3 regions of the Butyricimonas sp. Marseille-P2440 genome follow, and region 3 is predicted to be linked to each of the others. Evidence: riboswitches for the same ligand, from Rfam matches in the RefSeq annotation. Region 3 holds a riboswitch; each other region holds the start of a gene.
What was found. Region 3 has a riboswitch for cobalamin ahead of BN8899_RS06410 (TonB-dependent receptor). Riboswitches for the same ligand answer to the same signal wherever they lie in the genome.
Positions count from the first base shown of each region.

Region 1: it holds a riboswitch for cobalamin, as region 3 does, so the genes downstream of both, BN8899_RS06785 (DUF5074 domain-containing protein) here and BN8899_RS06410 (TonB-dependent receptor) in region 3, are expected to answer to the same signal.
Region 2: it holds a riboswitch for cobalamin, as region 3 does, so the genes downstream of both, BN8899_RS06860 (ribonucleoside triphosphate reductase) here and BN8899_RS06410 (TonB-dependent receptor) in region 3, are expected to answer to the same signal.

Region 1 covers NZ_LT594609.1:172,777-180,532, reverse strand. Annotated here, with positions in the region: gene BN8899_RS06795 (DUF5074 domain-containing protein) at 1-427, opposite strand, end outside; gene BN8899_RS06790 (TonB-dependent receptor plug domain-containing protein) at 476-2,497, opposite strand; gene BN8899_RS06785 (DUF5074 domain-containing protein) at 2,508-3,662, opposite strand; cobalamin riboswitch at 3,753-3,966, opposite strand; gene BN8899_RS06780 (lipopolysaccharide biosynthesis protein) at 4,181-5,680, shown strand; gene BN8899_RS06775 (glycosyltransferase family 2 protein) at 5,689-6,627, opposite strand; gene BN8899_RS06770 (glycosyltransferase family 2 protein) at 6,804-7,598, shown strand; gene BN8899_RS06765 (glycosyltransferase family 4 protein) at 7,625-7,756, shown strand, end outside.
Region 2 covers NZ_LT594609.1:198,132-205,887, forward strand. Annotated here, with positions in the region: gene BN8899_RS06855 (PKD domain-containing protein) at 1-619, shown strand, start outside; cobalamin riboswitch at 956-1,141, shown strand; gene BN8899_RS06860 (ribonucleoside triphosphate reductase) at 1,238-3,379, shown strand; gene BN8899_RS06865 (anaerobic ribonucleoside-triphosphate reductase activating protein) at 3,370-3,996, shown strand; gene BN8899_RS06870 (ABC transporter substrate-binding protein) at 4,042-4,875, shown strand; gene BN8899_RS06875 (potassium channel family protein) at 4,863-5,531, opposite strand; gene BN8899_RS06880 (TrkH family potassium uptake protein) at 5,557-7,371, opposite strand; gene BN8899_RS06885 (FecCD family ABC transporter permease) at 7,531-7,756, shown strand, end outside.
Region 3 covers NZ_LT594609.1:72,097-79,852, reverse strand. Annotated here, with positions in the region: gene BN8899_RS06420 (TonB-dependent receptor) at 1-927, shown strand, start outside; gene BN8899_RS06415 (PepSY domain-containing protein) at 1,071-2,561, shown strand; cobalamin riboswitch at 2,736-2,937, shown strand; gene BN8899_RS06410 (TonB-dependent receptor) at 3,043-5,427, shown strand; gene BN8899_RS06405 (leucine-rich repeat domain-containing protein) at 5,440-6,480, shown strand; gene BN8899_RS06400 (C1 family peptidase) at 6,637-7,756, shown strand, end outside.

The DNA.
Region 1 (7,756 bases), 100 kb from region 3:
TGGTTATTTCTCCTTTTGAATCAATGAAAATTAAACTTCCGGGCGATCTACTTCCTTCGTTAAGAATGAAAGTCCCATACTTGTATGTCCCGTGAACCTCAATCATGGTTGTGGTAAATGCCTTCCCGTCTGCATTGGATACGGCAAGCATCACGTTATATTTTCCAAGTTCTTCTGCCTTGAACGTGTAGATAGAATCTGTCGATACTTTTTCCCCATTTACCAACCAAGCCAAACTCGTTTCTATCGGGCTTTCGATCTTGGCTTTCAAAACAATAGATTCTGTCGGGAGCATCGAAAAACTACCATTTGCGCTTTCGATAGTTACTGTCGGCGGCGTTGGAATATATTTATCATCATCACTACAAGAACTCACTAATCCTGTCAACACTCCTAAAAACAATAATACTAAATAAAACTTCTTCATAATTCTAACCTTCTCTGTTTACTGTAAAATAATATATTAATAGATACTCTAAAATTCCCACATCAGCGACACGAGGCAATTCCGCAACGGCATCGGGTAATACTGTGTCGATTCGTAATACGTGTCCAGCAGGTTGTCCACCCGAACTTGCGGGGTCAGGCTCATCCCGTTGCGGAACTCGTGCCGGTAACCCGCGAGGATATTGTGCACCGAGTAAGGGTCGGTAGCGTATTCCTGGTCGGTGGTGATAAAGCGGCGTCCGATATAGGTCACCTGCCACGAGAAAAAAGCTCCCCGGTAATCGGCGGCAACCCTCACGTTCCATTTGAAGCGGGGCACGTAAGGAATCTGCTTCATGTACGAGCCGTCGTCCTCGTGTTGTTTCTTGCGGGTACGGGATTGCGACCAGCTGTAATTGCCCGATGCGTTTACCCTCAAATCCCCGATCTCGTAGGTCAGCTTCCCGTACAATTCCACCCCTTCCGAACGCACGTTGCGGAGGTTCTGCGGTGTCCATATCCATTGGTTCCCGTCCTTGGGCAACCATAGTATCCAATTGTCGATATACATCAGGTAGCCCGACACCTCCGCGTCCAGCGAGAGTCCCTGGCACAGGTGCTTCCGGTAAGCCACGGAAGCGTCGTACGAGTACCCGTCTTCCGGCTTCACGTCCGGGTTGCCTCCCGGTCGCCAGTAGAGGTCGTTCATGCTCGGGAAACGGTAGTTGTAAGCCATGCTTCCCTTTACCTGCAATTCCCGTTTCAACAGGTTGAACACCACGCCAGCCGACCACGTGGATACGCCCCGGCTGTCGTTCTGTTCGAACATGTACTGCCCGTTCAGCATCATCCACTCTACCGGGGTCCACAATGCCGACGCCTGCCACGAGAGCACGTTACGGTGGTGGCGGAAGGGCGGTTCCACCTCCGGGATGTCATAATCCACGTCGCCCAGCGTGTACTTCGACGAGTCGATGTCGATGTAGCTGCTCACCCGTATCAAGTCGTGCGAGTAAGTCAGGCTTGTGCCCAGCACGAGGTTTTCCCGCGGGGTAAACGTGTAATCGGCGATACCTTGCCACGTCTGCGACTGGTTCTTGTTACCCTCCGGGTCGAACATTCCCCCGGCGTACCATTTGTCGTACTTCTGCCGGTAATAGAGCCACGCCGCCTTCACGTGCAGGGCGTGTATGCTGCGGGTGAAATCCACGCCCGCGTATGCCCGGAAATTGGTTTCCCGTTGCTTCTCGTGCGATTGGTTGACAATCCCGAGAGCGGGAGGCAACATCCGTTCGCCTTCCTGAAACCACGCCACTGCCGTCAGCCGGGTGTAAGGGGATAACCGGAAGTAGCCTTCCTGCATTGCCGCCCATTGCGTGTAGTCAGCGTCTTGCCGTTTCTCGCGGAAAGGCTCGTTGGTCAATATCTTGTTCAGGTAAGTGTAATTATTGTCTGAGTGCTGGTAGTACAGGCGGGTTTTAAAAGTCGATTTTTCTCCGCCCGAGTTCACTTGCGCTCCCGCCGTGTACGTGCCGTACGAGCCGTACTCGCCCAGGGCTTTCCCGCTCACACCCTTGCGTCCGTCCGGGTCGGTGAAAAGGTTGACGCTCCCCCCGATAGCTCCCGTCCCGTTCTTCACGTGGCTGCTCCCGTAATACAGGTTCACGTTGTCCGTGAAGAACACCGGGATTTGCGAGAAATCGAAAGTCCCCGACATCGGCGGCGTGATATTGATGCCGTTCCAATTCACCCGTGTCTGCGAGGGACTGGCTCCCCGGAAGGAGGCAGTCGACAGGGCGCCCATTCCCAGGCTTTTGATGTAAATCGCCGTGTAGTCCGTCAGTAACTCCGCCAGCGAGCGGGTTTTATTTGCTTGCATGATTTCCGGGTCTATCCGGCTCACTTTTGCCCCGGCGTTCGCTTCATTGGCGTGCCGGATACGTTGGCTGACCACCTGCACCGTGTCGAGCATCCCGTGCATCGCCACCGAATCCCTTCGCTGTGCCTCTACCTGCATCCCGCTTCCCAGCGTGAAATAGATACATAATCCTATCGTTATTCTTTTAAGCATAATTCGTTTTTTAGCGTTGATTTCCGGGGAAATAGACTTGACCGGGATACACTCCCACTTTGTGGCTGACCTTCGAGCCGTCCTTCAGGTAGTGGCGAATGTAGCCTCTTTGCGCGGTGTAATCCAGGCAGTCGCACAAGTAGACGTCCCCCTCCGGGCTAACCGCGAAACCGTACATCATGCCCACCTCCGGCAGGTCGTAATAATGCTCGAACTCGCCGCTATCCACGTTCATACGGTACACGCTTTGTTGTTCTTTCTCGCCCTTGGCGTTCGCTTCAGCCGAACGGGTTTTCACGTTGAAATATATCCATGTCCCCGTGGGATCGATGTCCGTGCGGTTGTAATTGATATAGCCGATGATCTCGCCCGGTGTTTGTGAATTGGGGTCGCCGATGGGCAAGGTGTGTGATTCGACCACTTTCTCCCGCTTGGGGTCTACGCGTTTCAGCGTGATGCCCGTGACCACCCCGCTTCTTTTCTGGTACATCAGCCCCCAGATCATCCCTTCCTTGTCGATCAACATTTGGCACGTTTTCGTGTATTCTTCGTTATATACCTCTTTGATGATCCGGGCGTAATCCTTCTTGATGTTGTCGGCGTCGAACACGTACAGACCTCCCTGCGTCATGCCGAACACTTTATTTTCCGCCACGACCAAGTATTCCACCCACCGGGGGATGGAAATGTATTCCAGCGGCTTCCCGTAAGGCGGCACGGTTCGGACGCGTACCAGTTGGCGGTTCAAGTCCGATACGACTGCTTCCGTGGGGGAGATGGGCACGATCTGCCGCGGGTAGCCCGCCTGCGTGTAGAGTATTGTCCCCTCGGACTTGAAGGTCACGGGGTTGATGATCTCGATCTTTTTCGAGTTGTTCATCGCCACGAAATACTTCCCGTTAATCATCGTGATGGATTGTGCCACGTCACCCATCGGACGATGGTTCACGTCTTGGAAGGCATCCACCACCACCTTGCCGTCCTTATATATCACCGAGATAGCTCCGGCATTCGTGTTAATCAACCCCTCGTTCAGCACGAGAGCCTCTATATCCCCGTTGCCCAACACCCCGTCGGGGTAAGGCATCCCCGGTTTGTCGCATGACGACAATACCGTACCTATGCATAAAATAATCAGAAAACAAAACCACTTTTTCGCGAACATAATCTCCCTTTTAGTCTGGAAAAGGCTTGGCGTATCCGGTCGACAATGGTTAAGCTATCGGCGTTCACGTTCTTCCTTCCCCTTGAACGTTAAACAATGTGATCGTATGGCAGGTCTTCTGACTTGTTTCTTTCCCGGCGTCCTTCCCATCCCCGATATGCGGGACAGTGGATCACGAGTGCCGGAGAAATTGTTATGAAACTTACAGCAGTGGATCTGTTCAGGATTTTCACCTGATTCCCTATTAATCCCTGGTAAGGTTGTAGAAATATCTTACCCGGGAACCATAGCACCGCGAAAGTAATACCTATTTTTTTATATTACTAATGAATGGTGGAAAAGATTTTCCCGTGGAAAAGACATTTTTTGTCTTTATTTGTATATATCAGATAATTCATTATGTTTGTATTCTTATTATTCTACTATGCAACTTTGTGTCGATTGTCTGCTATAGAGATTGTAAGGCGGTTAAATACTGATGTTTGTATTTTTTTAGTATGATCTTGAATTGAAACATGATGAAGCGGGAGATTGCGATCGGTAAAACTAAAACGGAACAAGCGTTGTGGTTGGTGCTTGCTAATGCGTTGTCGTTATGTATGACATTGATAATATCCGCTATTCTTAGCCGGTACATGACAACTGTCGAGTACGGAACTTATCGACAGGTGATTTATATTTACTCGACCTTGTTGATCATTTTTTCCTTTGGACTTCCTAACGCGTACTCTTATTTTCTTGCACGAGTTCCTATCGAAGAAGGGCAGGCGGTGATTCGCAAATTGAACCTATTGTTCTGGGGACTTTCTGTTGTTTTCTCGCTTTTGTTGTTCACGGGGGCGGCTCGAATAGCCGAATTGCTGGCAAACCCGTTATTAACTGTCAATTTGAAATATTTTGCCGTAACTCCCATGCTATTGATGCCGGTATTGGGTGTCGAGCGTGTTTTGACCGTGTACGGGATGACACGTGTCGTGCTGGTGTACGTCTTGCTAGGTCGTGTGTTCTGTATACTTTTTTCCGTGTTGCCGGAGATTATTTTCGATGCCGGAGTTACTGGGGTCGTCACTGGGCTAGTGGTTGCTTCTTTGGGTTCGAGTCTTGTCGGTTTTCGACTTTTGTCGTTGCCGTTTAAGAATGTTACACCCGGGAAAACGGAGATAACAATTCGGGATATATTGCGATTTTCGATGCCGGTATTTACTTCAAGCTTGTACGGATTTATTATCGGGTCCGTGAGTCAATTTTTCGTGAGCCGTTACCTGGGAGTTGAAAATTTTGCCATGTTTGCGAACGGCTACAAGGAACTTCCTGTTGCCGGAATGGTGATTGGCGCCATATCCGGTATTTTATTGCCCGAGTTTTCCCGGATGACCCAAAACGGGGCTGGTAACAAGGAATATATAACTCTCTGGAAAAGCGTGATATTCAAGTCCGCGTCAATAATATACCCCTTTGCCGTGTTTTGTTGCGTTTTTGCCCCGGAAATAATGGGAACCTTATACGGGATCGCTTATCGTGAAGCGGCAGATTTGTTCAGGGTTGTCACGATAATAAATTTGGCGCGGATTGTGCCGTACGGACCGTTGATGTTCGCTTTAGGCGAAGGCAAGATATTCGCGAACGCCCATTTGGTCACGGCAATCACCTTGCTTGCACTTGATTTATCGTGTGTTTATTATTTCCCGTCTTTGTTGGCAATCGCTGTAATCACCACGGCAACCACCTTTTTTTGTCTCATGGCTCTAATGATAAGTACAGCGCGTATTTTGAACACGAGCCTGTTGGGGCTGCTACCCTGGAAATCGATGCTCAAAATCCTGTTGGCATCCGCCTTCTCGTGCTTTTGGGGAAGCTTGGCGATAAGTCGTGTCGGAATCACTCGCGACTTCTCCGTTCTTGTCATGGGATTTTTAATATCAGTTGGCATCTATTTGCCTGTTTCCCGGTGCCTGGGAATTAATTGCATGGCATTGTTGAAGTCGTTGGTAGTTTCGGGAAGTGTATCCAGGGGATAATTCCGTTTTCATGCTTTATCTTTTAAATCGATATCGTAATGCTTTAGCAATCTGCTTAATTGTATATCATTCTGGAAATTCCCGATATTTAAATTCTGTAATCTGTCTTTAAATATAATTTGTCGGAATAAATCCAAATGATAAAAACCTGAATTGTTGAAAAACGTGTTTACTTTGGAAGTGCCTTTTATTACTCCCATCATGTAGAACCAGATGTCATCGGCATAAGGGCATATTTCCGTGAATAATGATTGGTTTGTAACATCTGGATAAAGGCTATCAGGCGGATACCATATACCCCCATATCCAAGAGGAAATATTAGTTTGGAGGAAATTTTGTTTTGTTTGGCAGTATTAGTGGTATTAATATTTGCCCAATCCTTGTAACTCGATAGTTTCCCGTTTACGAAGGTGGGATACCGGCAATGTGTTGATATAATGTAACAAGGATTTTTTTTGTGGCATTCATAAAGACGTTCAAGGAAAGATGGCGGATAGTATGTATCGTCATCTATCGTTACGATATGATCCGATGGATATTCTTTGATTGCCGGTACCAGCTTTTGGTATGATTTAACGTCTTCTGTAAATTTAATTTGCAAATTCGCAAAAGACAGGGACTTGATTTTTTCAGGAATATTGTCTGTTGTCCAATTTTTAGAATCTAGCCAAAGGATGATTTGTCCGGGTAAAACCCGTCCGTTCAATATTGATAGTATTGCATAAGGCGTACATGCCGTGACTCTTCGACCGTAGCTTGTTAGAGATACTATGACGGGAATTCGTTTTTTCTTGTCACATATCTTTTTTAGGTTATTTATATAAAAATCCCAGATAATGTTGTATTTAAATTTTAGTAATTCACCTTTTAAGGCTTTATTTAGAATATTTAATTTAAACATTATTTGTAACTTGATTTTCGTGACACCTGACTCTTCTGCACTCATGACAAAAATAAATACAAAATCCGATAAACTCGCACTTTCGTGGGGGATATTTTCAATGCGTATAATGAAAAATAATTTTTTCTAAAAAATCACAAGAAAAGGATGTGACTACGGTAGATTAGCGTATATTTGCAATATTGAAGGAAAATCATAGTTGAAATAGCTGTATATTTAGTATGGATTTAGAACTTGTATCCATCGTAACCCCGGCGTTTAATTGTGGCATGTATATTTCTGATGCGATTGAGAGTGTTCTTGCGCAGACTTATTGCGAGTGGGAAATGATAATTGTCGATGATGGTTCCAGTGATGGTACTTTTGATGTCGTATCTCGATATACAATTTCGGATTCAAGAATACGTTATATAAAAATTTCAAGCAATACCGGAACGGCGAACGCCAGGAATATAGGGATCGGTTTTGCCAACGGTCGGTACATAGCGTTTCTTGACAGTGATGATTTGTGGATGCCTGAAAAGCTTGAGCGCCAGATCGCTTATATGCATTTGCACAACGTGGCGATGTGTTGTACTGCGTACAAGCTTATATTTGATGGAGGCGGAGAACTGGGCAGGACGGTTTTCCCGAAGAATACCACGAATTTCGATGAGGCAATGTGGGGAAAAGGGACAATCGGGAATTCTACTGTCATGTTGGATACTAAAATGTTACGCTCGATAGAAGTGCCTGATATAAGGAAACGTAATGATTTGGCTCTATGGCTTAGGCTGTTAAAGGAACAACCGTGCTTTTATGGAATGGCCGAGGTTTTAACCGCTTATCGTAAAAGAAAAGGTTCGCTCTCTAGCAATAAACTAAGTCTTGTAAAATATCATTGGTTGCTTTTTCGTAAAATCGAGAATATGAGTGTTATTGATGCTTTAAGAGTGACTTTTTGCTGGTGTGTTAAGAAGTTGCGAGAGTGCTTTTTTTCCTGGGGATTAAACGGGCAATGTAGTCATGAATATTGAATTGATCTAAGCGTGAAGAAATAATTATGGATAAAGAATATGTTGATACTATTTGTATCGGATTAGAACGTTTTTGCGATAAAATAGGCTATCAGTCAAATGTGTATGCCAAAAATGGGGAAACCATAAAATATCTGGTCCACGATGTATATGGGAAT
Region 2 (7,756 bases), 130 kb from region 3:
ATCTGACGGTCAATTCCGTTTCGCCAACATAAAAAACTGGACAGGAGAAGGTGAAAACCGCTCTGCTCTCGCAATTCAATGGATCACCGGTACCAATATGCTGGAACCTACAGATGACGAAGTTTTCTTTCTCGCATGGGGATATCGCTGGGAAAAAGGGACAGAACCTCTAGGTATCGATATGTTGCGGGCGATCGCGAAAGCAGATCCCCGCCTCTATATTGCTCAATCGGGCAGTTATATTATCGGTTTTGGCTATGATGGAAACAATGACGGAAAAATTGAAGTAAGTAACGGGAACTTGACAATCTCTCAAGACAACTTTGTTGACGGCTTCTATGAACTTTCATCTCAAGACTTTGATAATTTGAAACCCGTTGATCCGGAAGATTATTGGTTAGGAGGGCTATACCAAGCTTATCCCACTTATTGGCTAGGACAGGGCAACGTAGTTCCGGAGTCCGAAGAATTCGACTATTCCAACTTTTTCGTGATCTATCGTTCTTTGGAAGACCTTTCTTGGGATGCATGGACTCTGTCCCCCATTGACTATGAGGAGATGAGGAACACTCTACCCATTCCCCGTCTATTGCAAGCGGCAGAACCCAACAAAAAATAGTCATAGACTATCATTCTGAAAAAATCCGATTGCTAATCAAATCCAAGCAATCGGGTTTTACTTTTTAAAAGGAGCGTACTATGTTGTCAAGTATCTCGTAACCCTATAAAGTATTCATAGCCAAAGACCGGACGAAATAATCAACTCTATTCAAAAATTCATTCATTCACATTTGGCCATAAATTTTCCGAATTCAAAAAGACAACAAAACACATCCATCCAAAAAGTTATCCAATTTTTGTTACAACAAATTATAATTCATCACATTAACAATACATACATTTCAAGGAAATTATTTTATTTGAAAACTGCTATTGAAATACAATTATTTTATCATACATTTGCCATGCATTCGGTTCACTCCGGTGACGAACAGGGAAGCAGGTGAAAATCCCGCACTATACCCGTAGCTGTAAGCTCTATTCAACGCTTGAATCAATAATCCACTGTCACGCTGTCGATGGGAAGGAGATTCAAAAGCGAGAGTAAGTCAGAAGACCTGCCGATTGCAAATAAATTGGAGCTTTCGGGTGAAAAGCGAAAAAGACAATTCTCTGCCATACACGATCCTTTCTCGTGTTTTCCCCGAAGTATTTTTTAATTATTAAAATTTTAATCATGGAAACATCAACCACGTTCTCAAGAATCGTGAAACGCAACGGGGAAATTTGCGATTTCAAACCGGAAAAGATTGAACAAGCCATTTTCAAGGCAACGAGAGCTATCGGACAGCCCGATCGTAAAACAGCACGGGAATTGTGTCATAAAGTCGTGCAAATCCTTGAAGCGAACACCCCAGAGCGGGAGCTTCCGCACGTGGAACAAGTCCAGGACACGGTGGAACTCGTTCTGTTCCAACACGGCGACCTGCAATTGATGAAAACATACCTGCTCTACCGCAAGCAACACGAGCAGATACGCAACTCGAAGACGCTGCTGACAAATATAGAAGTCATGGATAATTACCTGTCATTGAGCGATTGGAGAGTGAAAGAGAGCGCCAATTCCTCGTACTCGCTGCAAGGACTGAATCAACATATAGCGACGCAAATCACGTCCAATTACTGGTTGAGCCAACTCTACCCGGAACGTATCTCGGAAGCGCATAAAAGCGGGGCTTTGCATATCCACGACTTGGGATTCCTGAGTGTTTATTGCGTAGGCTGGGATCTGAAAGACTTGCTGACGGTCGGATTCCGGGGGGTAGAGGGAAAAGCACAGAGTAGCCCGGCAAAACACCTTCGCACGGCTCTCGGGCAGATCGTGAACTTTTTCTACACCATGCAGGGCGAAGCCGCCGGGGCTCAAGCGTTCTCGAACTTCGACACGTTCCTCGCTCCTTATATCCGCTACGACAATTTGAATTACAAGCAAGTGAAACAATGCTTGCAGGAATTTCTATTCAACCTGAACGTGCCGACCCGGGTCGGGTTCCAAACACCTTTTACCAATATCACGATGGATTTGACTGTACCCGATTTTCTGAAAGACGAACATATCGTGCACGGCGGTGAAGTGAAAGAAGAAGTGTACGGGGATTTCCAAGCCGAAATGACGATGCTCAACAAAGCATTCGCCGAGGTGATGAGCGAAGGCGATGCTTCCGGCAGCCTGTTCTCGTTCCCCATCCCGACGTACAATATTACCCCGGACTTTGAATGGAACAACCCGGATTACGAGGGCATCTGGGAGATGACAGCAAAATACGGCATTCCCTATTTCTCCAATTTCGTGAATTCCGACATGAAGCCGGACGACGTGCGCAGTATGTGCTGCCGCCTCCGGCTGGACAAACGGGAGTTAATGAAACGAGGCGGAGGATTGTTTGCCGCCAACCCGCTGACGGGTTCCGTGGGAGTGGTAACCATCAACCTGCCCCGGCTGGGATATGAAGCCGCGTCGGAAGAGAATTTTTTCCAACGCTTGCGCCATTTGATGGAGATCAGCAAGGAAAGCCTGGAAATCAAACGCAAAGTGATTGAACGTTATACCGAGAAAGGACTGTACCCTTATTCCAAATATTATTTACGCTATATCAGGGAACGCTACGGTTGTTTCTGGAAAAACCACTTCTCCACGATTGGCATCAACGGCATGAACGAGTGTTGCATGAATTTTCTCGGGGTACCCATTTCACACCCGGACGGGATGGAGTTCGCCCAAAAGGTGATGCACTTCATGCGGGATATATTGACGCAATTCCAAGATGAAACGGGAAATATATACAATCTTGAAGCAACCCCGGCAGAGAGTACTTCTTATCGTTTCGCCCTGCTCGACACTGCCGAATATCCCGATATTATCGTTGCGAACCACGAGCAATACAAGCAAGGCGCACAACCTTACTATACCAATTCCACGCATCTGCCCGTGAACTTCACGGATGACCTGTACGAGGCTCTTGACCAACAAGACAAGTTGCAAACGCTGTACACGGGTGGAACCGTTTTCCACGTGTTTACCGGGGAGCAGCAGACCTCCGCGCAAGCGGCGAAAAACATGGTTCGCAAGGTGACGTCTACTTTCCGATTGCCTTATATCACGCTCTCGCCGTCATTCAGCATATGCCCCTCGCATGGCTATATCGCGGGAGAACATTTCAAATGTCCGCATTGCGGGGCATCCTCCGAGGTGTACAGCCGGATTGTAGGTTACATGCGTCCCGTAAGCCAATGGAACAACGGGAAACGAGCCGAGTTCAATGATCGGAAACTGTTTGACAAGAGCGTCCAGAAAAAAGAAAGCGTATTATGCGAATAGGAGGATTCGTCAAACAAAGCCTGATTGACTGGGAAGGGAAAGTTACCGCAGTGATATTCACGAAAGGATGCAATTTCCGTTGCGGGTACTGCCACAACCCATCTCTTGTACTGCCGGAATTACTCCGGCAGACACAGGACATGAAGGAAGAGGACGTATTCGGCTTCCTCAACAAACGGCGGGATTGGCTCGACGGGGTGGTCATATCCGGGGGAGAACCGACGTTGCACGAAGACCTGCTCCCGTTTATCCAAAAAATAAAAGCCCTCGGGTTACCCGTGAAACTCGACACGAACGGGTCGAACTCGGAGGTTTTGCAACAATTGATCGCCGGACAGTGGATAGATGCCGTGGCTATGGATATCAAATCCTCACTCTCGCTTCCCGGTTACCGAAAGGTAAATTACACGATGACTGCCTCGTTGCTGGAAAAGATACAAGAATCTATCCGGATTATCAAAACCTCCGGACTGGAATACCAATTCCGGACGACGGTTATCCCACGAGTGCAAAGCCCCGAAGAAATACAAAGCTTACAAAAAGAATTCTCGGGTTCACACTACGTCATTCAAGAGTTCCGGGACGGGGATATTCTGGATAAACACATACACGAATAAACTAAATAATATTACTTTTACACCCTCATTTTATATATCAAGATCATGCAGAAGTTCATTTTATTATTCATATTACTTATCACGGCAATCACCGGATACTCGCAAAAGCATAAACGTATCGTATCGCTTGCCGCCTCCATCACGCAAAACCTGTACCTTTTGGGAGCAAACGAAGACATCGTGGGCTGTACCCGCTTTTGCATCACGGAACCGACGGATTCTATCCCGGTCGTGGCTGACGCGGTGAGCGTGAACATGGAAAAGATCGTGGCACTGCAACCGGACATCGTGCTCGCCAGCGGATTGACTCCCCCGAAAGTACTCGAGGGATTCGAGCGCATGGGTATAAAAACCAAACGCCTGAACCAACCCAAAAACTTCGAGGAGATATGCCAGCAATTTATCACCCTGGGTGAGATATCGGGCAAAGCTGACAAGGCGGAAGCTACCGTGAAGGAATGCAAAGCACGACTCGAAAACCTGAAAAAAGGAATCAATTTCAACAATCCTCCCAAAGTATTCATGGAGATCGGTTGTGACCCGCTATTCTCGGCATTACCCGGCTCGTTCATGCACGACTATATCCAACAAACCGGAGGGGTAAACATCGCACAAGACCTTGACAATGCCATGGTATCCAAAGAATTCGTTCTTCTCCAAAACCCAGACATCATTTTTGTCGTGGGCATGGGCATCGTGGGCGAAAACGAGATCACCAAATGGAAAGAGATCAAAAGCCTCAATGCCGTGAAGAATAATAAAATATTTCCGTTGGATCAATATATTTGCAGCCCCACGCCTGTCACGTTCGTGGAGACGGTGGAAGAGTTGATTCAATTGATGAAGCAGGAAATAACGCCTACCCCCTATACTATCTGAACCCCGAGTTTACGGAAATTCTTCGGCTGTCCGAAAAATACGAGGACATCCTTTTCCGTGAACACGAGGTCGGCAGGGGGATTATCCACGACTAAAGCTTTACCGGCTTTAGGATCATAGCGTTTTAAGGCAATCAATTTCAAGCCGAACTCTTCCTCAAATTTGGCATTTTCCAATTTTCTCCCCAAGAAAGTAGAATGTACTTCCCACTCGATAACCAGATGGTCGTCATCCACCACGTAGGAATCAACTGTAGTTCCCAATTCTACTTTCGTGGCAAAGAAATCGGCATATTCCCACTCGGGATTTATCACTTCCGTGATCCCCATGGATTGCAAGATCACCTTGTGCACGGGCGAGATGGAACGGGCAACGATACGTTTCACGCCAAATTGTTTCAACAAGGCTATCACGAATAACGAGGTCCCGAAATCCTTCCCGAACACGACGAACACGACATCCACGTCCAATAAAGGCAAGGTCTGCAATGCCTGCGCATTCTTCACATCCAATGCCACCGTGTTCGTGATCGCCTCCTTGTACAAATTTATCTTACTGATATCCGAGTCAACGCCTAATACCTCGTTGCCCCTTTTCGTCAACCGCTGCGATAACGCAACCCCGAAATTTCCTAATCCAAATACAATGCACTTCATAAGAATTGAAAATTGAGAATTAAAATTAGAGTATTACCGTGTCGTCCGGGTAAGTATACAATTTTGCTTCCTGACGACGGATGAAACAAGCCAAGAGGGTCAACAGACCGACACGACCGACGAACATCGTGAAAACAACAACAAGTTTCCCGGCGACACTCATGGTCGGGGTCAGATTCAGCGTCAATCCAACCGTACCTAACGCGGATATAATCTCAAAAGCAGCCTGCGTGATGGTTGCCGTCGGTTCTAACAAAATAATAGCGAATGTGCCTAAAATGATCCAGAGCACGGAAAGCACGATCACCGAATGTGCCCGGTTCACGTTCTCCCGGGTCAATTGCCGATGGGCTACCACCACCCGGTCGTTACCCGTGAGGTTCGCCCAGATATTTTTCAACGCGATCACGAAGGTCGTGACCTTGATACCGCCACCCGTGGACATAGGCGCCGCACCAATCCACATCAACACCATGGTCAGGAAAATGGTGGACGGGTGCAGAATAGACATATCCACGTTGTTGAATCCCGCAGTACGGGGAGTCACCGCCCCCATGAACGAAGTCACGAACTTTCCCGTCACGGACATTCCTTCCAAGGCGTTGTGGTCTTCGAATATCCAGAATAAACCCGTCCCCACGACCAGCAATACCAACGTCGTGGGTAACACGATGCGGGTCGTCGTACTCACGATACGGGGTTCATGGACAACCTTGTACCCCATTCCCAGCATACATTTCACCCTGTTCCGGATACCGTAATGCAGCAATCTCCCGTAATTGAACAAGATTGGGAAACCGATACCCCCGAAAATAATCAGGAAAGCCAGGATCACCTGCAATCCATACAGATGGCGTATCAACGGGTCGTAAAGATTGCCGGGCAACGTGGAGAAGCCCGCATTACAGAATGCCGAGATACCATGGAACAAAGCGAAAAACGTTTTATTCCCGATGTCCGCCACATTCTGTACCTGCAAATATACCAAATACACACCGATGCCCTCGATAATAAAGGTTGTCAACACGATGTACACGACTGTCCGGAAAATATCTCTCAAGGAAGCCTCGTTCAGAAGATTTTTCATCATCAACTGGTCATGAAAAGAAGTACCGCTTAAAAAGGACATGGCGAAAAAACTCGTGAAGGTCATCACCCCGATCCCCCCGACCTGAATCAAGAATAACAGGACGACTTGCCCCATCAAAGTAAACGTGGTGCCCGTGTCCACAACCGTCAACCCCGTCACACATACGGCACTCGTCGACGTGAAAAGCGCATCCGTGAAACTAATGCCCTCGTAAGTGGCATTGGGCAACCTCAACAATACCGATCCTAACAAGATAATGAACAAGAAACTTCCGGCAAAAAGGACTTCCGTTTTCACCCGGCTTCGCAAGACGACGAATATTTGCTTCGAGAGCTGGATGATGCTTAACAGCAACACCACCCCGTAAGTCAATATCCGCTCCACCTTGAAGAGTAGCGGACTGATCGCCCCGGAATCCGGCTTGTCAAAATGCCTCGAGAATAAGGTCAAGGCAAACAGGAAAAGCAACGCCAATACCTCTATCCAGAAACCTTTCTCCGCTCGCAACAGCTTAAAATTAAACAGGAAACGAAGCAAACCCAGCGCCAGGAAAAGATGCATGATCTCCCGGAAAGTATAGTATATCTCGTGGGAATACGTGTCGGGCATCCTAAACCCGAAGCGATAAATCACCAGAATGATCGCCAGAAATGAAGCCAAAAACAATAATACGTTGCTCACCACTTCCACCAAGTGCTTGAGCGACTTGTAAATCTTTCTTACCCTATATTGAAATTCCACCGAGAGCATAACATCTTTTTTTAGTTTTTAACGTCAATCCCCGCATGAAGTTACAGAAAAGTACCAAAAACTCGTTCCACTGGACGAATACAAGAATAACTTTCAAGTTTAATGAATATTTCGCATCTTTGTACCGGAAACCGCTATATCTTAACAAATAAATTTCCCATGCAAGGAAAATATTACAAATGGATTGTCTTTCTGGCTTTTTTGCTACTGTTGCTCGCAGGAAGTATCATTGCCGGACTTTGCTTCGGGGAGATTCGTTTTTCCATACAAGATCTTTTTCAGCTTTGGAACGGCGATCCGGATGATGTTCGTTTAAATATCCTGCGCCAATTAAGAATCCCCCGCATCATACTCGGATTCATTGTCGGCGGGGCATTAAGCCTGT
Region 3 (7,756 bases):
TACAAGCGGAAATACTCTGGTTATTTCCCCACGATTGACGGGAAATCATTCGACTATAAAAAAGAGGACATTGGCGAATGGCAGAGTTTCCATACTTCCGCTTTCACGTGGCACGTGGGAGCCGTTTATTTCCCGACACCGGAACTTTCCATACACTTGGCTCACGGGTCTGCTTTTACCCCGAATACCACGACTTACGCGGTGAATAACATTTACCTGGATAAAAATGGCAACGAGATTAATCCCGACACGGAAGGGGACAAGATTTTTGATCCCGAACGCGATTATTCTTTTGAGGTGGGCGCACGCTATACGCCGTGGGAATGGTTTGATGCCAGCGTGAATTACTCGTATGTCCGCCGTAATAATATGGTGACCAACGTGGGAACGCGTGAAGTGGACGTGGAACAACCGGATGACTCGATGCAACCGACGAAAATGACGGTTAGGGCACAAGTGGGACGTGCCGACATGAGCACGATCGATATGGATGTGACAGTTCGCCCAATTCCGTCGTTAGCGTTGCACGGGGCTTTGTGTTTCTCGGACTACCGGGTACGTTCCATCCGGGAGAGTGATGCTTTTCCCGAGTACAAACAGACAGGAAAGAATATGCGCACGACGGGAGTGCCCCGCACGACATACTACCTTATGGCTGATTACACGATCCCTTCTGGGATTTTCCGCTTCCTTTCCTTCCACTTGAGTGGTAATTTCCGGGATAAGGTGTACCGTGACGTGGCGTCTAACTTGTATTATCCCTCTTTGTGGTTGATGGATGCCGGAATATTCTATACGATTCACAATCATGTGACGCTGTCTTGTAACGTGAATAATATTCTGAACAAGAAATATTTTGAAACGACGAATGCTCCCGTGCAAGGTGCGCCGGTGAATTATCAGTTTTCACTTTCTTACAAGTTTTAGGACAATTGTTCCCCGGGATTGTTTGTTATAGGGATGAAGTGAAGAATTTCTTGAAAAGAGGTTTTTCACTTCTCTCTAAATGAAGAAAGTAAGTGAAACGGAGTTTCGGACCAGTCCGGGGAATTGATATAAATGGTATTGTTATGATTAAATTTTTTATTCATGTTCACCGCTTGCTGGGCGTATTGTTGTGTATTTTGTGTTTCTCGTGGTGTATTTCGGGGATTGTACTTATCTATCATGGTTACCCCCGCGTGGGTCCGGATAAACGTTTGCCCCGGCAGGAAGCCTTGGATAGTGCTCAACTTCCCTCCATGCAGGAGGTGTGGCAGCGTCTGCCTAAAGACGTGTTAGGCAAAAATCTCACGCTCAATAATCCTTACGGTCGACCGGTTTTCCATTACGGTCGGTGGAGGGACATTGAGGACGTATACATGGACACGGCTTACGTGCTGCCGGATAATACTTATCCGCTTTGCGAGGAGCACGCCCGCTTATGGTGTCCCGATCATCATATTGTGAAGGTGGACACCATGCATAAGTTGGACGTGTGGATTCCTTTCGGACAATTGAAGCGGGATTTGCCCGTTTATGCTTTTTATTATGATGGACCGGAGCATTATCGCTTGTATGTGTCATCCCGTACGGGCGATATTCTTCATTTTTCTTCCCGTGAGCAACGTTTCTGGGCATGGATCGGGGCGATTCCGCATTGGTTGTATATTACTTCTATTCGGCAAGATATGCAGTCGTGGAATGCTTTGCTCTACTGGAGCACGTTGGTAAGCATGATTATGTGCGTTGCCGGTGCTTTCCTTGGTGTCCGGGCTTACTGGTTGAACCGGCGCAAAGGGCTGTTACGTTCCCCGTACAAAAAGCAATGGTTTCGCTGGCATCACATTACGGGGTTCTTTTTCGGTATTTTCTTGTTTACTTGGCTTTTCAGCGCTTGGGCGCCGATGTCGTCGACCTTTTCAAGTTTGTTTAAACAGCAGAAGGGAAAAGACATGGCATCCCGTCCCCAGGTATCTGACCGGGGTGCTTTGCCCGCTGAAGCTTATCAGTTGGACTACCGGGCGGCAATAGCTTCGATTGCCAAGGAACACGGAGAGGTGAAAGAGATATCGTGGGGAAACTATCAGGATATCCCGCTTTACAAGGTGCGTACCGTGGATGAGATTTATACGCTGGACGCTTCTGCAGATTCTGTGTGTCCGTTCCGTATAACAGAGGAAATGGTGTATGCTGCTGCCAAGAAATTAGCTGGAGATACGGTTCAATACACGATTAGCAGGATGGAAGAGTATGACAATTATTATATTTCCCGGCGGAAAGGGAGATTACCCCTTCCGGCATACAAAGTAACGATGGAAACGGAAAATAATGATGTTTACTATTTTAATCTCGAATCTGAAAACCCGCAGCATTATGATGACAATGGCAGATGGCGAAGATGGGCTTTCCGGGGATTGCACCGGCTGGATTTTAAGTTCTTGTTGGATCGTCCCGTGTTGTGGACAGTGGTCATGTGGATGTTGTTGCTGGGATGTGCGTTTGTATCTCTATCCGGGATCGTGTTGTCCGTGAAATACATTATCCGATTGATAAGAAGACCCCGGAAATGTAAAGGTTAAAGTAGAGTGAAGGAGTTTTGATCATTTCTTCCGTCAGCCGGAATATCGTGAAGAATCTCTTGCCAGAAGTTCCTGTGTTTGAGATTCTTCATTTCGTTTAGAATAATAAATGAAGATTTTGTCCGGAGGAACGGAAAAAATAGGTCTGGAAATTATAAAATAAGAAAATTGTATTACTTTTGCCCCTGTTTTGGTGTTACACCTTCTCTCGTGGAGGTGATGCTTAATAGGGAATCCGGTGAGAATCCGGAACTGTACCCGCAGCTGTAAGTTCCTTTAAAAGGATTTTGTACTTCAAATGTCACTGGTGTTACAACCGGGAAGGCAACAAAATCCGGAACAAGTCAGAAGACCTGCCGAACAAGATAAACCATAGCTTTCGGGAAAAAAAGCGAGAGGGAAAATACAATTTTACCTTGAAACTCATATTGCCCAGAAGACTATGTTAATAATGCTTTATTCATTATTAATATATAGTTGTATGAAAAAAGTTGTTGTATTGGCATTATTGCTGATGATGTGTATTGGTTCTCTTTTTGCGGAGGACAAAGACAAGCGGAAAAAGAAAAGTATCACGGATACCATTTTCCAGATTGATGAGGTAAACGTGGTGAAAACTAAAAAGACGAATCGGGTTCAGCTATTAAACCTGAATGTGCCTTTACGTTATGTACCCATGACAGTAACTTCTTTGCCGGGGGCGGTGATCGAACGCAAAGGAATGGTAAACTTAGAGGATGCAGTACGTTTTTTGCCGGGAGTAACGATTTCTAATCAACTTGGTCCTTTTAAGGCTTATTCTGTACGCGGGGGACGGCAGGCATTGGTGATGATCGATGGAATACGCGATGACCGGGCTATCATGAACACGGCACCGTTTGGAGATTTGGCTTCAGTGGAAAGAATCGAGGTAATTAAGGGTGCGGCATCCATTCTGGGCGGACATTCTGCCATGGGGGGAATAATCAATATCGTTCGCAAGAAGGTGACTCCTGATTTCACGGCAAATGCCCGTATCAGTTACGGGAGTTGGAATGAGAAACGGGCAACCATGGGATTCGGGGGCAAATTGGTCGGACCTATTGAATACCGGGCAAATTTGCATTACTCCCACGGGGATGGGTATCGGGATGTGACATCCAATCGCTTTTCCGGTTTGGCTGCATTGGGGGCTACTCTCGGGAAAAGCCGGATTGATATGCGTTTCGGTTTTTGCGATGACGATTACACGACGGAAATCGGATCGGCTCCTTATATGCCCGGGGATATGTTTGATGTGGAGACAAATGAACTCGTGTTGAAGAAAGGGGATTTAAATCCTTTTGCCGATTATGACCAGACTTATGGGGATCACGCGAATGATTTTATGAATCGCAAGAATTGGAATATCGATTTTCAATATGTATATAGTTTCTCCAAGAGTTTGAAACTGAAAGAGCGTTTTGCCTTTGACCATAGTTTTATGCGTTATTGTACCGTGGAAGGTATCAGTTACCTGACTTCAAAAACTCCAAGAGATGGTTATAATTACGTTTATTATAAGAAAAATGGAGGTGCGTTGACCCCAACATATGTTTGCCTCGATTCTTTGCAGCGGTCATACCCGTTAGGTTTTTACCCGCGGCATGATACGTGGAATAATACGTTGGAGTTAACTGGAGATCTCGAAACTGGTAGTTTGACCCACCACTATACAGTAGGTTGGTCGTTTGATTTGTTTGATTATTTGCAATATAACGGTTGGACAGAAAAGGAAAATGATAATATTGGTCCCGGAGTAAAAGCTAAATTAACAGTTGTTGATCCACACTTGGTACAAGGGTGGTGGGAAAATCGTGTTTCTGCTGTTACCATGCGTAAGGATTATACGAACGGATTTTATATCCATGACGTGATTGAGTTGAACGAGAAGTGGAAAGTAATGCTTGCCGGACGTATGGATTTCTTCCGTCGCCAGAGTGCCACGGCAACCCCTACCGATAAAGAGCGGCATTACGATAAAGAGAATCGTTCCGAATGGCAGAAGGTAAGCACTTCCGCTTTCACGTATCGTGCCGGAGCGGTATATATTCCCATGCCTCAACTTTCGTTCTATGCTTCTATGGCGTCATATTTTACTCCGAATACGACAATTTATAACCCGAATACGATTTATCTCGATCGTAATGGTAAGGCGTATAATCCGGATACGGATGGCGGAGAGGTGTTTAAACCAACGAGAGGATACCAGGCAGAAGTCGGGATTCGTTACACCTTAAATGATTTTGTTGATTTTAATGCCAGTATTTTTTACTTGCGGCAATTGAATTTAGTGAGAAAGGTCGGAACGCAAAATGTGGAAACGGAAGATGAGAACGGAGAGATCTTTGTGGAAGAGAAAACGATACAAGCCCAAATCGGTACGGCTGACTCCAGAGGATTGGATATGGAGATTATCCTTACTCCCGTGTCGACTTTACAAATTACTGCGGGTTTGGGCGTGTCCGATTATCGCACGCGTGCAATCTTGAAGAGTAGTGCTTTCCCGGATTATGTGGAAACAAGTAAAAATATGCGTACAACAGGAGCTCCCCGTACCACTTTCTATGTTTTTGGCGACTATACGATCCCGCACGGGGTATTTAAAAACTTGTCATTCCATTTGAGTGGTAATTTTGTGGATAAAGTATTCAAGGATGTGGCAGCTCGTACTTATACTCCGGCTTTGTGGTTAATGGATGGAGGTATTTTTTATACTATTAAACGTAACGTGATGTTGGCAGTGAACGTGAATAACTTGTTTAATAAAGATTATTTCACGCAAGGCAACAAACCGGTGAAAGGGATGCCGCGGAACTTCCAGGCATCTGTGTCATATAATTTTTAATATTTGCAGGCTATGAGAAAAATATTTGTTGTAATGCTAATGATATGGGGCGCAATGTTTACTTCTTGCTCCGATAACGTGGACCGGGTGTATGAAGATATGACAACCCCTTGGGAAATATCCATGAGTGTAACGAAAGCTGAAGCGGGAAAAGTTAGTTTTAACTTGTTCCGGGGAAGCTATCTCGGGGCGTTAGTAGATGAGATTAATTGGGGGGACGGGAAAACGGAAAAGCCGGGTAGTATGTCGGTTTACAGTCACGAGTTTGAAGCTGGCACATATACGATTGTCGCGAAAGGGCGAGGACCTGTTTTGTTGTGGATAGCGGAAAAGGATTTGACCTCGCTCGACTTGAGTAAATGTACATTATTAACAGAATTACAATGTTCTGCCGGGAAATTTACTTCTTTGGATTTGAATGATTGCCAGGAATTGACGGCTGTTGTTTGTAAAGCTGCTTTGACTTCTTTGAGTGTGGATGCTTGTAAAAATCTGACGAGCTTGGATTGTAGCAAGAATCAATTGACGGAATTGCCGAAACTCCCGAGTTCTGTAACATCAATCGTGTGTAGTAATAATAAGCTTGTTTCTTTAGATCTTTCTTCATATGATAATCTGGCTAGTATTACTTGTGCGAACAATCAATTGACGGGTTTGAAAATATCCCCAAACGTGACGTCCTTGGATTGTAGCGGGAATAAATTGACCTCTTTGGATTTATCTGCCAACGAGAGTTTGACTTCTTTGACGTGCTCTAAGAATGAGTTAATCTCCTTGAAAGTGTGTACTTCCAATAAGGTATTGGCTTGCCTAACCTCTATTTCTTGTGGAACGAACCAGTTGACAGAGTTAGATTTATCAAATTGCCGGGCTCTTGTGACTGTGTCTTTTGAGAATAATCAAATGGATAAAGATGCTGTTGATGCTGTTTATACACGGCTTTATAAAACGACGAATAGTAAGGCTACGGTAACCGTTTATGGAAATAAATCTGTCGGCACTCCTTCTATAGCTATTGAAAAGGGATGGACTGTGGTTTCCGAGAAAAAATAGTATTTTCCGTGCATAATTAGGAATGAGGTTGTCTGAAGTGAAGTAGGACAACCTCTTCTGTTTATCTGTAGTACAATTTTTGATTGGACGAAAGACAGAATACGGACTTATTGGCTACTTTTGTCAAAAATAAAATAGTCATTATAACATAAGAATATGAAAAAGTTTGTATCGTTTTTATTGGTACTGTTTCTTGTAGCCCGTGTGGGTGTCTACGCGCAAGATACGGTAAAACAGGATACCGTGAAGCCCGAGGGGTATAAGTTCACGGATATCAAGAGATTGCCTGCCACGTCCGTGAAAGACCAGTTCCGATCCGGTACTTGTTGGGCATGGTCTACGGCTTCTTTCCTGGAATCGGAAATGATGCGGTTGGGGAAAGATTCAGTAAACCTTTCGGCAATCTATTTCGTGAAACACGCGTACAGCGACAAGGCTGACAAGTATGTCCGTTTGCATGGCGTGTTGAATTTTGCCGTGGGCGGAGCCTCGTCAGATGTCATTAATATGGCAAAGAAATACGGGATTGTTCCCCTGGAAGTTTTCGAGGGGTTGAATTACGGGGAGCCGAATCACGTGTTCGGGGAGATTGATGCTGTGCTGAAAGCATACGTGGAAGCGGTGGTCGAGAATAATAACAGACGATTGAGCACCGCGTGGAAGAAAGGATTCGACGCGATTCTGGATGTTTATCTCGGCGAGGAACCCGAGAAGTTCGAGTACAAGGGGAAAGAATATACCCCCCGTACTTTTGCCGACGAGGTCGTTGGGTTGAACATGGATGATTACGTGAACTTGAGTTCGTTCACGCATCATCCATTCTACACGGAGTTCGCGTTGGAAGTCGCCGATAACTGGGGATGGGATAAGGTGTATAACATCCCGTTGAACGAGTTGATGCGGGTGATGGAAAGTGCTATCGATAACGGATATACCTTTGTTTGGGGGGCTGACGTGAGCGAGAAAGGGTTTGCCTCAAAGGATGCAGGCGTTGCCGTGGTCCCCACGACGAACACGAAAGAGATGACCGGGGCTGAAATAGCCAAGTGGGAAAAGTTATCCAAAGAACAGCAAACGATGGAAGCATTTAAACTGGCTCCGGCTCCCGAGAAGAAAATCACCCAGGAGATGAGGCAGGAAGAATTCGACCGTTACCTGACGACGGATGACCATGGAATGCATGTTATCGGTAAGGCAATGGATCAGAACGGAACGCCTTATTTTATCGTGAAGAACTCTTGGAATAAATACAATAAGTTCGGCGGGTATTTTTACG